4 regions of the Paenibacillus sp. B-A-8 genome follow, and region 1 is predicted to be linked to each of the others. Evidence: riboswitches for the same ligand, from Rfam matches in the RefSeq annotation. Region 1 holds a riboswitch; each other region holds the start of a gene.
The links. A riboswitch is a leader RNA that binds a small molecule or an ion and turns the genes downstream of it on or off. The one in region 1 is predicted to bind cobalamin.
Positions count from the first base shown of each region.

Region 2: another riboswitch for cobalamin. It lies ahead of metE (5-methyltetrahydropteroyltriglutamate--homocysteine S-methyltransferase); the one in region 1 lies ahead of ACN6MV_RS04160 (S-layer homology domain-containing protein).
Region 3: another riboswitch for cobalamin. It lies ahead of ACN6MV_RS02390 (anaerobic ribonucleoside triphosphate reductase); the one in region 1 lies ahead of ACN6MV_RS04160 (S-layer homology domain-containing protein).
Region 4: another riboswitch for cobalamin. It lies ahead of ACN6MV_RS04765 (DUF4430 domain-containing protein); the one in region 1 lies ahead of ACN6MV_RS04160 (S-layer homology domain-containing protein).

Region 1 covers NZ_CP183882.1:927,561-929,766, reverse strand. Annotated here, with positions in the region: gene ACN6MV_RS04160 (S-layer homology domain-containing protein) at 1-888, opposite strand, end outside; cobalamin riboswitch at 1,052-1,253, opposite strand; gene ACN6MV_RS04155 (hypothetical protein) at 1,345-1,923, opposite strand; gene ACN6MV_RS04150 (cellulase family glycosylhydrolase) at 2,146-2,206, shown strand, end outside.
Region 2 covers NZ_CP183882.1:5,002,551-5,004,756, reverse strand. Annotated here, with positions in the region: gene ACN6MV_RS22670 (undecaprenyl-diphosphate phosphatase) at 1-692, shown strand, start outside; cobalamin riboswitch at 885-1,091, shown strand; gene metE (5-methyltetrahydropteroyltriglutamate--homocysteine S-methyltransferase) at 1,222-2,206, shown strand, end outside.
Region 3 covers NZ_CP183882.1:529,484-531,689, reverse strand. Annotated here, with positions in the region: gene ACN6MV_RS02395 (MTH1187 family thiamine-binding protein) at 1-146, opposite strand, end outside; cobalamin riboswitch at 517-751, shown strand; gene ACN6MV_RS02390 (anaerobic ribonucleoside triphosphate reductase) at 968-2,206, shown strand, end outside.
Region 4 covers NZ_CP183882.1:1,067,967-1,070,172, forward strand. Annotated here, with positions in the region: gene ACN6MV_RS04760 (hypothetical protein) at 1-723, shown strand, start outside; cobalamin riboswitch at 845-1,046, shown strand; gene ACN6MV_RS04765 (DUF4430 domain-containing protein) at 1,222-2,206, shown strand, end outside.

The DNA.
Region 1 (2,206 bases):
GTTTTCTCTTGTGCTTTGATAGATTACTCCCTTCTCATCAGGATCAGGGAATAATACTGGAATTTCGTAGTTATAACTATCTAGTGCAATCAGAGCAAATATGGGACCGTTGTTCCCTTGCTTCTGAATATATTGATAATCAGCGAGTGCATTTCTTAGGTCATGACCTGCAACATTCGTGATATCTTTTCCGATAGAGGTAAGGCCTAGAATCGCTCTGGAATTCTCTGTGCTTTTGTTAGCGTCGAGTTTTCCATCCTCTTTGATCATCGAACTTATTTTCGTAACTACATTGTTGTAATAGAGATTGTAATAACCGTTAGGTACTTTGTAGTTCGCACGTGCTAGAGAAAGAATCGACCATTCTCCGCTGCCTGTTCCAAATGACGGATTCTTTACGGTGTTAACGATGTAGGCCAAGCTTTTATCTAACTGTTCTTTGGCAGTGATTTTATAAGTAACCTGATAGGTTACATTATCTGCTTTGTTTCCTGCGCCATCCACAGCCGTTACTGCGATTACGTTACTACCCGGGTTAAGAGATGCTTTGTACTCACCATTAGTAGCTGACAGAACGACTTGGTTCAGCTTTACTACTGGAATAATGTCTTTGTAGACATTGTCTGTAACCACTACTTTGAAGCTTACATCTTTACTGGATACTTCCTGTTTATCTTGTATACCTTCTATCAAAATCGTAGGCTTCTCTGTATCTGGCTCTTGTACTAACGCATTAATCTGCTCTACTAGAGCTTGATCAACCTCTGTTGTTACAACTGCACTATCGGCAATTGCTTCATTCGCATGAGCCGGGATTACACTTGTAGAGAACGTCGTGATAAATACAGCTACAATGAGTAACCAAGCTAAAAACTTATTTTTCTTCATGTTTCCATAACCCTTCCCTTCTTTTCCTATGATAAAAAACAGAATAAACTTTTTAACACTACAAAAAAACCACTCAACATAACGTCAAGAGGTTTAAGATAGTGAACCGCAACATTAGCAGGCATATACTATATCAAACACCTCTCTATCGCTCGTAGAGTTTAACGGTGTATCAGAAACAGGCTGATATTCTGGCTCAAGTATCATCACCCTTGCTACCTTCCCAGTTTCCCAGTGGTACCTTGCAAGGACTCCTCTTTCACAGCGGCGGGACCGCGCGGGATTCACACCCGCTTTCCATTTAACCAATCTATGATTGTATTTCCGAAACATTCATAATTGGCACCTATTGCTAATATTAATTTTTCCATGCTTCATCATATCTAATATAGATGCTTTTGTCATGCAATATTTGTTTTTTGTATAACAAGTAGTTGGAGATAAATCTATTGAATATCAAACCATTTTAACCACAATATACTCTTTTTCTCTCAGTTCAAAACCATCCTCCAGTGACAAAGAGGCCAAATCAAAGATTCGGTCATACTTTTTATTACGTGGGTGCCCTTCCTCCTCTGCCCAGCAAGTATAAAGCTCAAACTCGGTACCAGCTACTCCGATATCTGTCATAAGTTTAAATAACTCCCGGCAACACTTGAGTGAGGCGTTATACGATCCCGGTAGAGTATCTTTTAGCTTAGGGGATACAGAGAAGCCGCCCCAATTCGGTGAAATCCGATACACAAACGGACTTCGAAAGTGCTTGCGAATCTCATCGTTCCAATACCCAAGTTCCTCTATAAAAATACCCGCTGCATCTTCTTCCGAGTCATATACAAGACAGTCCTCATCTCTTAAATGAGATAGATCTGCGATGTCATCCAAAGGAATTATGCCTTGCAGGCGCAGAGCCTCTCTTTGTTTCTTATACTCTGGTGAATTTTTCACTTCATCATATGTCTTTTCTGACAGTACACTGCCTCTTTCTCCTAACGGAAGCTCTGTAGACGAGCCTATGTAATGAAATCTGCTCACTGGTTATTCCTCCATGACTTTTGGAATCAATTCAAATCACTAATTTCCATATGAATTTACCACAAATTAGTAAGGTACTCACTACAAATGTTCTATGTTAGGGTATTTGGTAAGCGTTTACAACAAAAAAATGGAGGTGCCAGTGTTCATCTACGTACCAAAGTGCTTGAGGAAAGGTCAGGTTTAAGCATCCTCAAAAATGATCTTACAAAGGAGAATTCAATGACTACTCGAATCCAGAAATCCTTCTTATCATTGACCCTTGTTACCGCTCTTCTGCTCT
Region 2 (2,206 bases), 2.8 Mb from region 1:
AACTGGGGTCAATCTTAGCAGTTGTTGTTATTTTTAGAAATAGGTTCATTGAACTGTTGGGCTTAAAGCATTTCAGTCGTAAACAGTTGGACCCTGTAACTGAGGAACAACCACCGCTCGAAAAGGGTGGACATCTTAAGCTTACACAGGTACTTGTAGGTTTAGTTCCGGCAGGTGTGCTGGGCGTTCTGTTTAATGATTATATTGATGAGCATTTATTCTCTACATCTACCGTGTTAATCGGTCTAGTAGTTGGTGCGGTGTTAATGATTATTGCGGATCTATTTGGACCCAAGAAGATCCAAACAGAGAGTGTCGATCAGATTACATATAAGCAGGCACTAGGTGTTGGTCTTGTCCAATGCTTCTCGTTATGGCCAGGATTTTCACGTTCCGGGTCGACGATTTCCGGTGGTGTCCTTCTTGGTATGAGTCATCGTGCTGCTGCTGATTTCACATTTATTATGGCTGTTCCAATCATGGCAGGGGCCAGTCTCCTCTCACTGATGAAGAATTGGCAATATTTCACCATCGATGCCCTGCCGTTCTTCATTGCAGGCTTTATCAGTGCTTTTGTATTTGCGCTGTTATCGATGCGATTCTTCCTGAAATTGATCAACCGGATTAAGCTTTTACCATTTGCTATATACCGGATAATACTTGCCGCTGTAGTATATTTCGTGTTTTTCTAAATCCGTTATAAGGAATCGATATAACAGAAGCCCCCGTCATCTATTGCAGATGACGGGGGCTTTCACGTATGATGACATCAGATTAAGACACTCAGTTTATTAATTATAAGGATAAAGTAAAAGTTCACTTTACCCTTATATCTCTCGCATAAACGCTTACCGTCCATAAAAGGACGCCGAAGGCGTTTTAGCTTGATAATATCGGAGACAGGTGCTTGCCGGGAATTAGTAATTCGGTAGGCTTAATAGGGAAATTCGGTTCGAAGCCGATGCGGTCCCGCCACTGTAACGGAAGAGTCCATAGCAATATACGTCACTGGCAATTTACTACTGCTGGGAAGACTGCTAAGGATGCTGACACCGCTAGCCAGGAGACCTGCCTGTTTCAACAGCACTGCTTCACCTACGGAGGATAGGAAGGTGTTAGACGTGAACCATAGGTATATTATGGGCGTCTTTCCCTTTGACTTTTTTAGGGAAGGGCGCTCTTTTTTATAGGGATGTTATGGTTTCAAGCCAAAATAAGAAGATGGAGAAGGGGAGCTGCAAAGTGACGAACAAAGTAAAAGTAAGTAATCTTGGCTATCCAAGAATCGGAAAAAACCGCGAGTGGAAGAAAACGTTGGAAGCCTTCTGGGCAGGTAAAATAAATGAGGAAGAGTTCCGTACTGAAATGGCAGGCATTCAACTTCAGCATTTGAAGACTCAGCAGGAGGCAGGCATTGAGTTAATTCCGGTAAATGATTTTACATTCTACGATCATGTGTTGGATACGGCTGTAATGTTCGGGATCGTACCTCCGCGTTATGCGTATGATGGTGGCGACATTGGGCTTGATCTTTATTTTGCGATGGCTAGAGGGAACGCTGAGGCTACCGCCTGCGAGATGACGAAATGGTTCAACACGAACTATCACTATATCGTTCCAGAGATCGGTGCACAAACGCCGCGCCTGACGGAGAATAAACCACTGGAAGCATACCGTTTCGCCAAGTCCCAAGCGGGAATTGAGGGGAAACCTGTGGTTTTAGGCCTTTATACCTTCCTTAAGCTGTCAAAAGGTTTTGCATCTGCGGATATTGCGAAGATTGCCGCTCGGTTTCTTCCGGTTTACGTTCAGCTATTGCAGGAACTGAAGCAAGAAGGAGTAAGCTGGGTACAAATCGATGAACCAGCGATTGTTACAGGAATAAATGAGTCAGAACTATCATTACTTAACTCGATTTACACAGAAATTGCTGAATCCGTGCCTGGATTAAATATTATTCTGCAGACTTACTTTGAAGCTGCTGAACCATTGGAGGCATTGTTAAAGCTTCCGGTACAAGGTTTAGGTCTTGATTTTGTCCATGATGGCGGAACGAATCTGGCATCGATTGAGCGCCTTGGCTGGCCTGAGGATAAGTGGCTGGGAGCGGGTATTATTGACGGACGCAACATCTGGCGCTCGGATCTGGATGCTAAGCTGCAGCTAATCGAGAAGCTGAGTGTACATGTACCACTTGATCGTCTTA
Region 3 (2,206 bases), 400 kb from region 1:
GGTCCTTCAATGATTGTACCCATCGATGTAAGCTCATAAGTAATTCCTTCTACCGTCTGCAGCACTCGCTGCATATCCGCAACATAACTGCTAAGGCTGGTACTGCCTGTTCCAATCGGAATAACGGTTACTTCAGCAATAGGCATGGGAATACCTCCTTCGAATTTTAAAGTGTGTCTCCATCTATTGTAACAACTCCACCGCTCTCCCACAAATGATGCCCGCATTATTATGCCCCTTCTTTCCCGCCAAGTACTCCGAAATACAGCTTTCTCCACGAGTACTTTCTCTTACATGAATTCTAGGGTCGTCTGCACTACATTTATGGACTATTTGTGGCATCTTTTCGGACAATTTATGAATCATTTTCCATCTGCCTGTGGATCAATTGTGGATTACTTATGGACAGCCTGTGGATCATTTGTGGAGTACTTTTAAAGAAGCCGCTCCCCGCTTGGGTTTTCTAAAAAACTGTTTACAAACACAACATCTTGGGTTATTTTTATCTAATCACAACAAAATATAGTGGAGACAGGCGCTTTGATCCTTTATTTGAATTAGAGCTTAATAGGGAAGTGCGGTGAGATTCCGCTGCGGTCCCGCCACTGTAACCGGATGTCCTTCACAAGCTTTTAGAAGCTTAAGACGGACAGATCTCCCAGCAGAAGCCACTGAGGGTTACGAACCCCTTGGGAAGGCGCTGAGAGATCCTGCGGAAGCCAGGAGACCTGCCTGTTTCGACGACACCAACTATGAGTGCCTGCGAGGAACAGGAACGGTGTCCGCATGCGGTCATCTTCTGAGAGACCACCGCAAATATCCGTGTGGATATTTACATAACGCATCGGGCATTTTCTGCCATCCTCGCTAGGGGATGCTTTTTTTATGAGATCAGAATGAATATACGGCCGCTTATGCGGTCGGGCTTCTTAATGATAGGACGATAGACTGAGAGGAGAGCTATACAATGACGTTGTTGGAGAGACAATTTAACGGTACAACAAATGCACGAGAAGTTCTTTTAGAAGAGCTCATTGATTTAGGGCGCGATATTATCGACAGTCGGGATTTGGACTTACTGCGCGAGAATGCCAATTTGAACGGAGAGAGTTTCTCCGGTAAAATGAGCAAGTTCGGCAGTGAATATTCAAAATGGTATGCCCGCAACTTTACGATGCCACCGCAGCTAGTGCAGGCCATTGATGACAATGTCGTCTATGTGCATGATCTGGATCAATACGCGATCGGAACGACGAACTGTATTTTTATCCCGTTTGATAAACTTCTCCGCGAAGGCTTCAACACCGGCAACGGCAGTGTTCGTCCTCCAAACTCCATAATGACGGCTATGTCACTGGTAGCAATCATTTTTCAATCCCAGCAAAATGCTCAATATGGCGGTGTATCCGCTAATAAGCTCGACTATGATCTAGCCCCTTATGTAACCAAATCCTTCGCTAAGCTATTCCGCAAGGGTCTGGATTATTTTGAAGAAGGACAAGCTGATGAATCTTTGGGCGAGATTACGATGAGCCGGACCGATCTGGCGGAGTTATATCCAAAAGCGTTCCGTTTTGCACTAAAGGAAACCGAAATTGAAACCCTGCAAGCGGCTGAAAGTATGGTACATAATCTGAATACCATGTCCAGCCGATCCGGTGGGCAAATTCCGTTTACCAGCATTAACTACGGGACTTGTACTTCACCAGAAGGTCAGCTTGTGATCAGCTCCCTGCTAACAGCAACGATGAACGGACTTGGAAGCGGAGAGACACCTGTGTTCCCGATTCAAATCTTCAAATGCAAGCAAGGCGTCAATCAACAGCAAGGTGATCCGAACTATGAATTGTTCCTAAAAGCAGCGGAATGTTCTGCACGCAGACTATATCCGAACTTCGCTAATCTGGACGCTCCGCTCAACTTGCAGTATTATGATCCAAGTGATCCTGATACGGAATTTGCTACAATGGGCTGCCGCACCCGCGTGCTCGGTGACCGTTTTGGGCGTAATCATTGCTCCGGAAAGGGCAACCTTTCCTTTAATACACTGAATCTGGTTCGACTCGGTCTGGCACACGGCACAGTAACGGGCCGACGTACCGTCGCAGACGAAGCTGGCTTCTATGAAGATCTAAATCATTATATGGATATTGCGCTGGAAGGACTTCTTCATCGTTTCAACATCCAAGCCGCGCAAAAAGCTAAA
Region 4 (2,206 bases), 140 kb from region 1:
CCGCTGGCGCGCTGGATCAGCCGCAGCCGATTTCGACTCCTGATCTCCGGTTCCATCACTGGCATTCTGGTGATTATCGCAATTATCGTATTCAGTATGCTGCGTCCGGAAGATCCAAAGACGGCCCTGCCTGGGACAACCCCTGCACCGACACCTGTTCAGAGTGCAGGCAGTATGCTTCCTCCGGCTTCCGTATACCTGAAGGATCTAGGTACCGAAGGAGATAAAGGAAGCAGTGTATTGGTGTTCACGTTTGCCAACGCGGATGATTGTGTGCAATTTAATCCGACGGAGATTAGTTTAATGACTTCATCCGATGTAGTGGATAAGAGCTTTAAGGTTGCTGCTAGCACTGGGACTTGTTCAGTGCCGTCAACGGATGGAGACTTATCTGGCGATACGAACGCCGCTGATACGACTGCGGGGACGGCGGAAGGCGTAGATGCTACTAATACTGCAGACGAGGCCTCTCCATCTCCTACACCTTCCTCTGATGCAGAGGGCAGCACAGTTGTGCCGTCCGCGACAGCTATTACAGAAGGTGAGCAACCTTCCTATCAGGTGGAGGTTACTATGGAGCCGGGTGCGACAATCGTCGATCATAGCATGATCAAGGCTGGTAGATTTACGTTGATCGTAGATCCCGCTCCAAAGGATACAACGGGTGTTAACTCAAGTGCTGAACCTTCAGCGACTGCAAGTCCGGAAGGAACAGCCGAATAAAGTAATTTCTGATCAGCAGGACGATACCGAAAGGTTTGGTTCTGCTGTTCTTTTTTTGTTGCTCATACAAAGCTTTTCTATAGACATGCTGTGTATTAATAGATATGATTATGAAAATAAGATAATACATATTGGAAAAGGTGCAGACTCCCCTAAATCAGAGTCTGCTTAAAAGGGAAGTCCGGTGTAAAATTCCGGCGCGGTCCCGCCACTGTAAATGCGGAGCGTCTCTTCTATGAACCACTGTCAGCAGTTAGGACGGGAAGGTGAAGAGCGGCAATGAAGCATTAGCCAGGAGACCTGCCTTTTTCGTGAGCGTTTCTATTCTTCGTGGGGTAAGAATGTGGAACATATACAGATAGACTGTGTGGTCGTAGAGGTTCACGCGCCCCAGCCTCGATTTGTTATCTTCCCGGGCCGCCCTTCATAGGGGCGGTCTTTATGTTGTGCGCTCTTATTTTGTGTAGTATCCATTCCTTTAAAGAAAGAGGCTGAACAATGAAGAAAATATTCTCCTCCAGGTTTTTTGTACTTGGACTGGCCGTATTCATGGTCATATCGATTCTTGGAACATCTCTTGCTCCGGCAGGAACCATCTTTGCGGAGGCGGGCGTTAGCTCCGGGCAGGAAGCATCTGGCGATTCTGCTGCTAATGTAGAACGGATTAATGTTGCGGATGCGACCTATACGGCTGCGGAATTTATTTTAAAGGGTGGCGTGCAGTCGGATTGGCAAGCGATTGGACTGGCTCAAGCGGGATACAAGCTGCCAGTAAGTTATCGAGCAGCTCTTGAGAAAAAGGTGAAAGATGCAGAGGGGAATTTCGCGAGCGTAACGGATTACGCGAGAATCGTACTCGCAGTAAGAGCAATAGGAGCCGATCCTACCAGCTTTGCTGGAAGCGGAACAAGTCCTGGCTATAACTTAATAGAGAAGATCTATAATCATGACAAAATCAGTGGACAGACGCTTAATAATCCGGTTTATGCTTTGCTCGCACTGGACTCAGGGAAATATAATATTCCTAAAGATGCTAAATGGACAACGGATAAGCTTCTTGCTGAGATTCTTTCCAAGCAAAATCAAGACGGTGGCTTTGCCTTAACTACAGGCGCCAGTGAGCCCGATATGACAGCAATAGCTTTGACCGCTCTATCGGCACATAAGAGTAATCCGGAAGCTTACACAGCAGGACTACAAGCCGTATCTTGGTTATCCAAAGCTCAGGATAGCCATGGAGGTTACGGAGATAGTGCTGAAAGTGCAGCACAAGCTATTCTAGGTCTCACATCCTTTGGTGTAGATCCAAGTGGGTTAGAATATACCAAGAATAAAGTGAGTTTGATCGGTAATCTACTGAGCTACCGTCTCGCTGACGGCAGCTTCGCTCATAGCCGTGGCGGAAGCAGCAATATTCTGGCTACAGAACAGGGCCTTCAGGCGCTTGTAGCTTACAATCTACTCCATAAAGGCAGCAACAGTA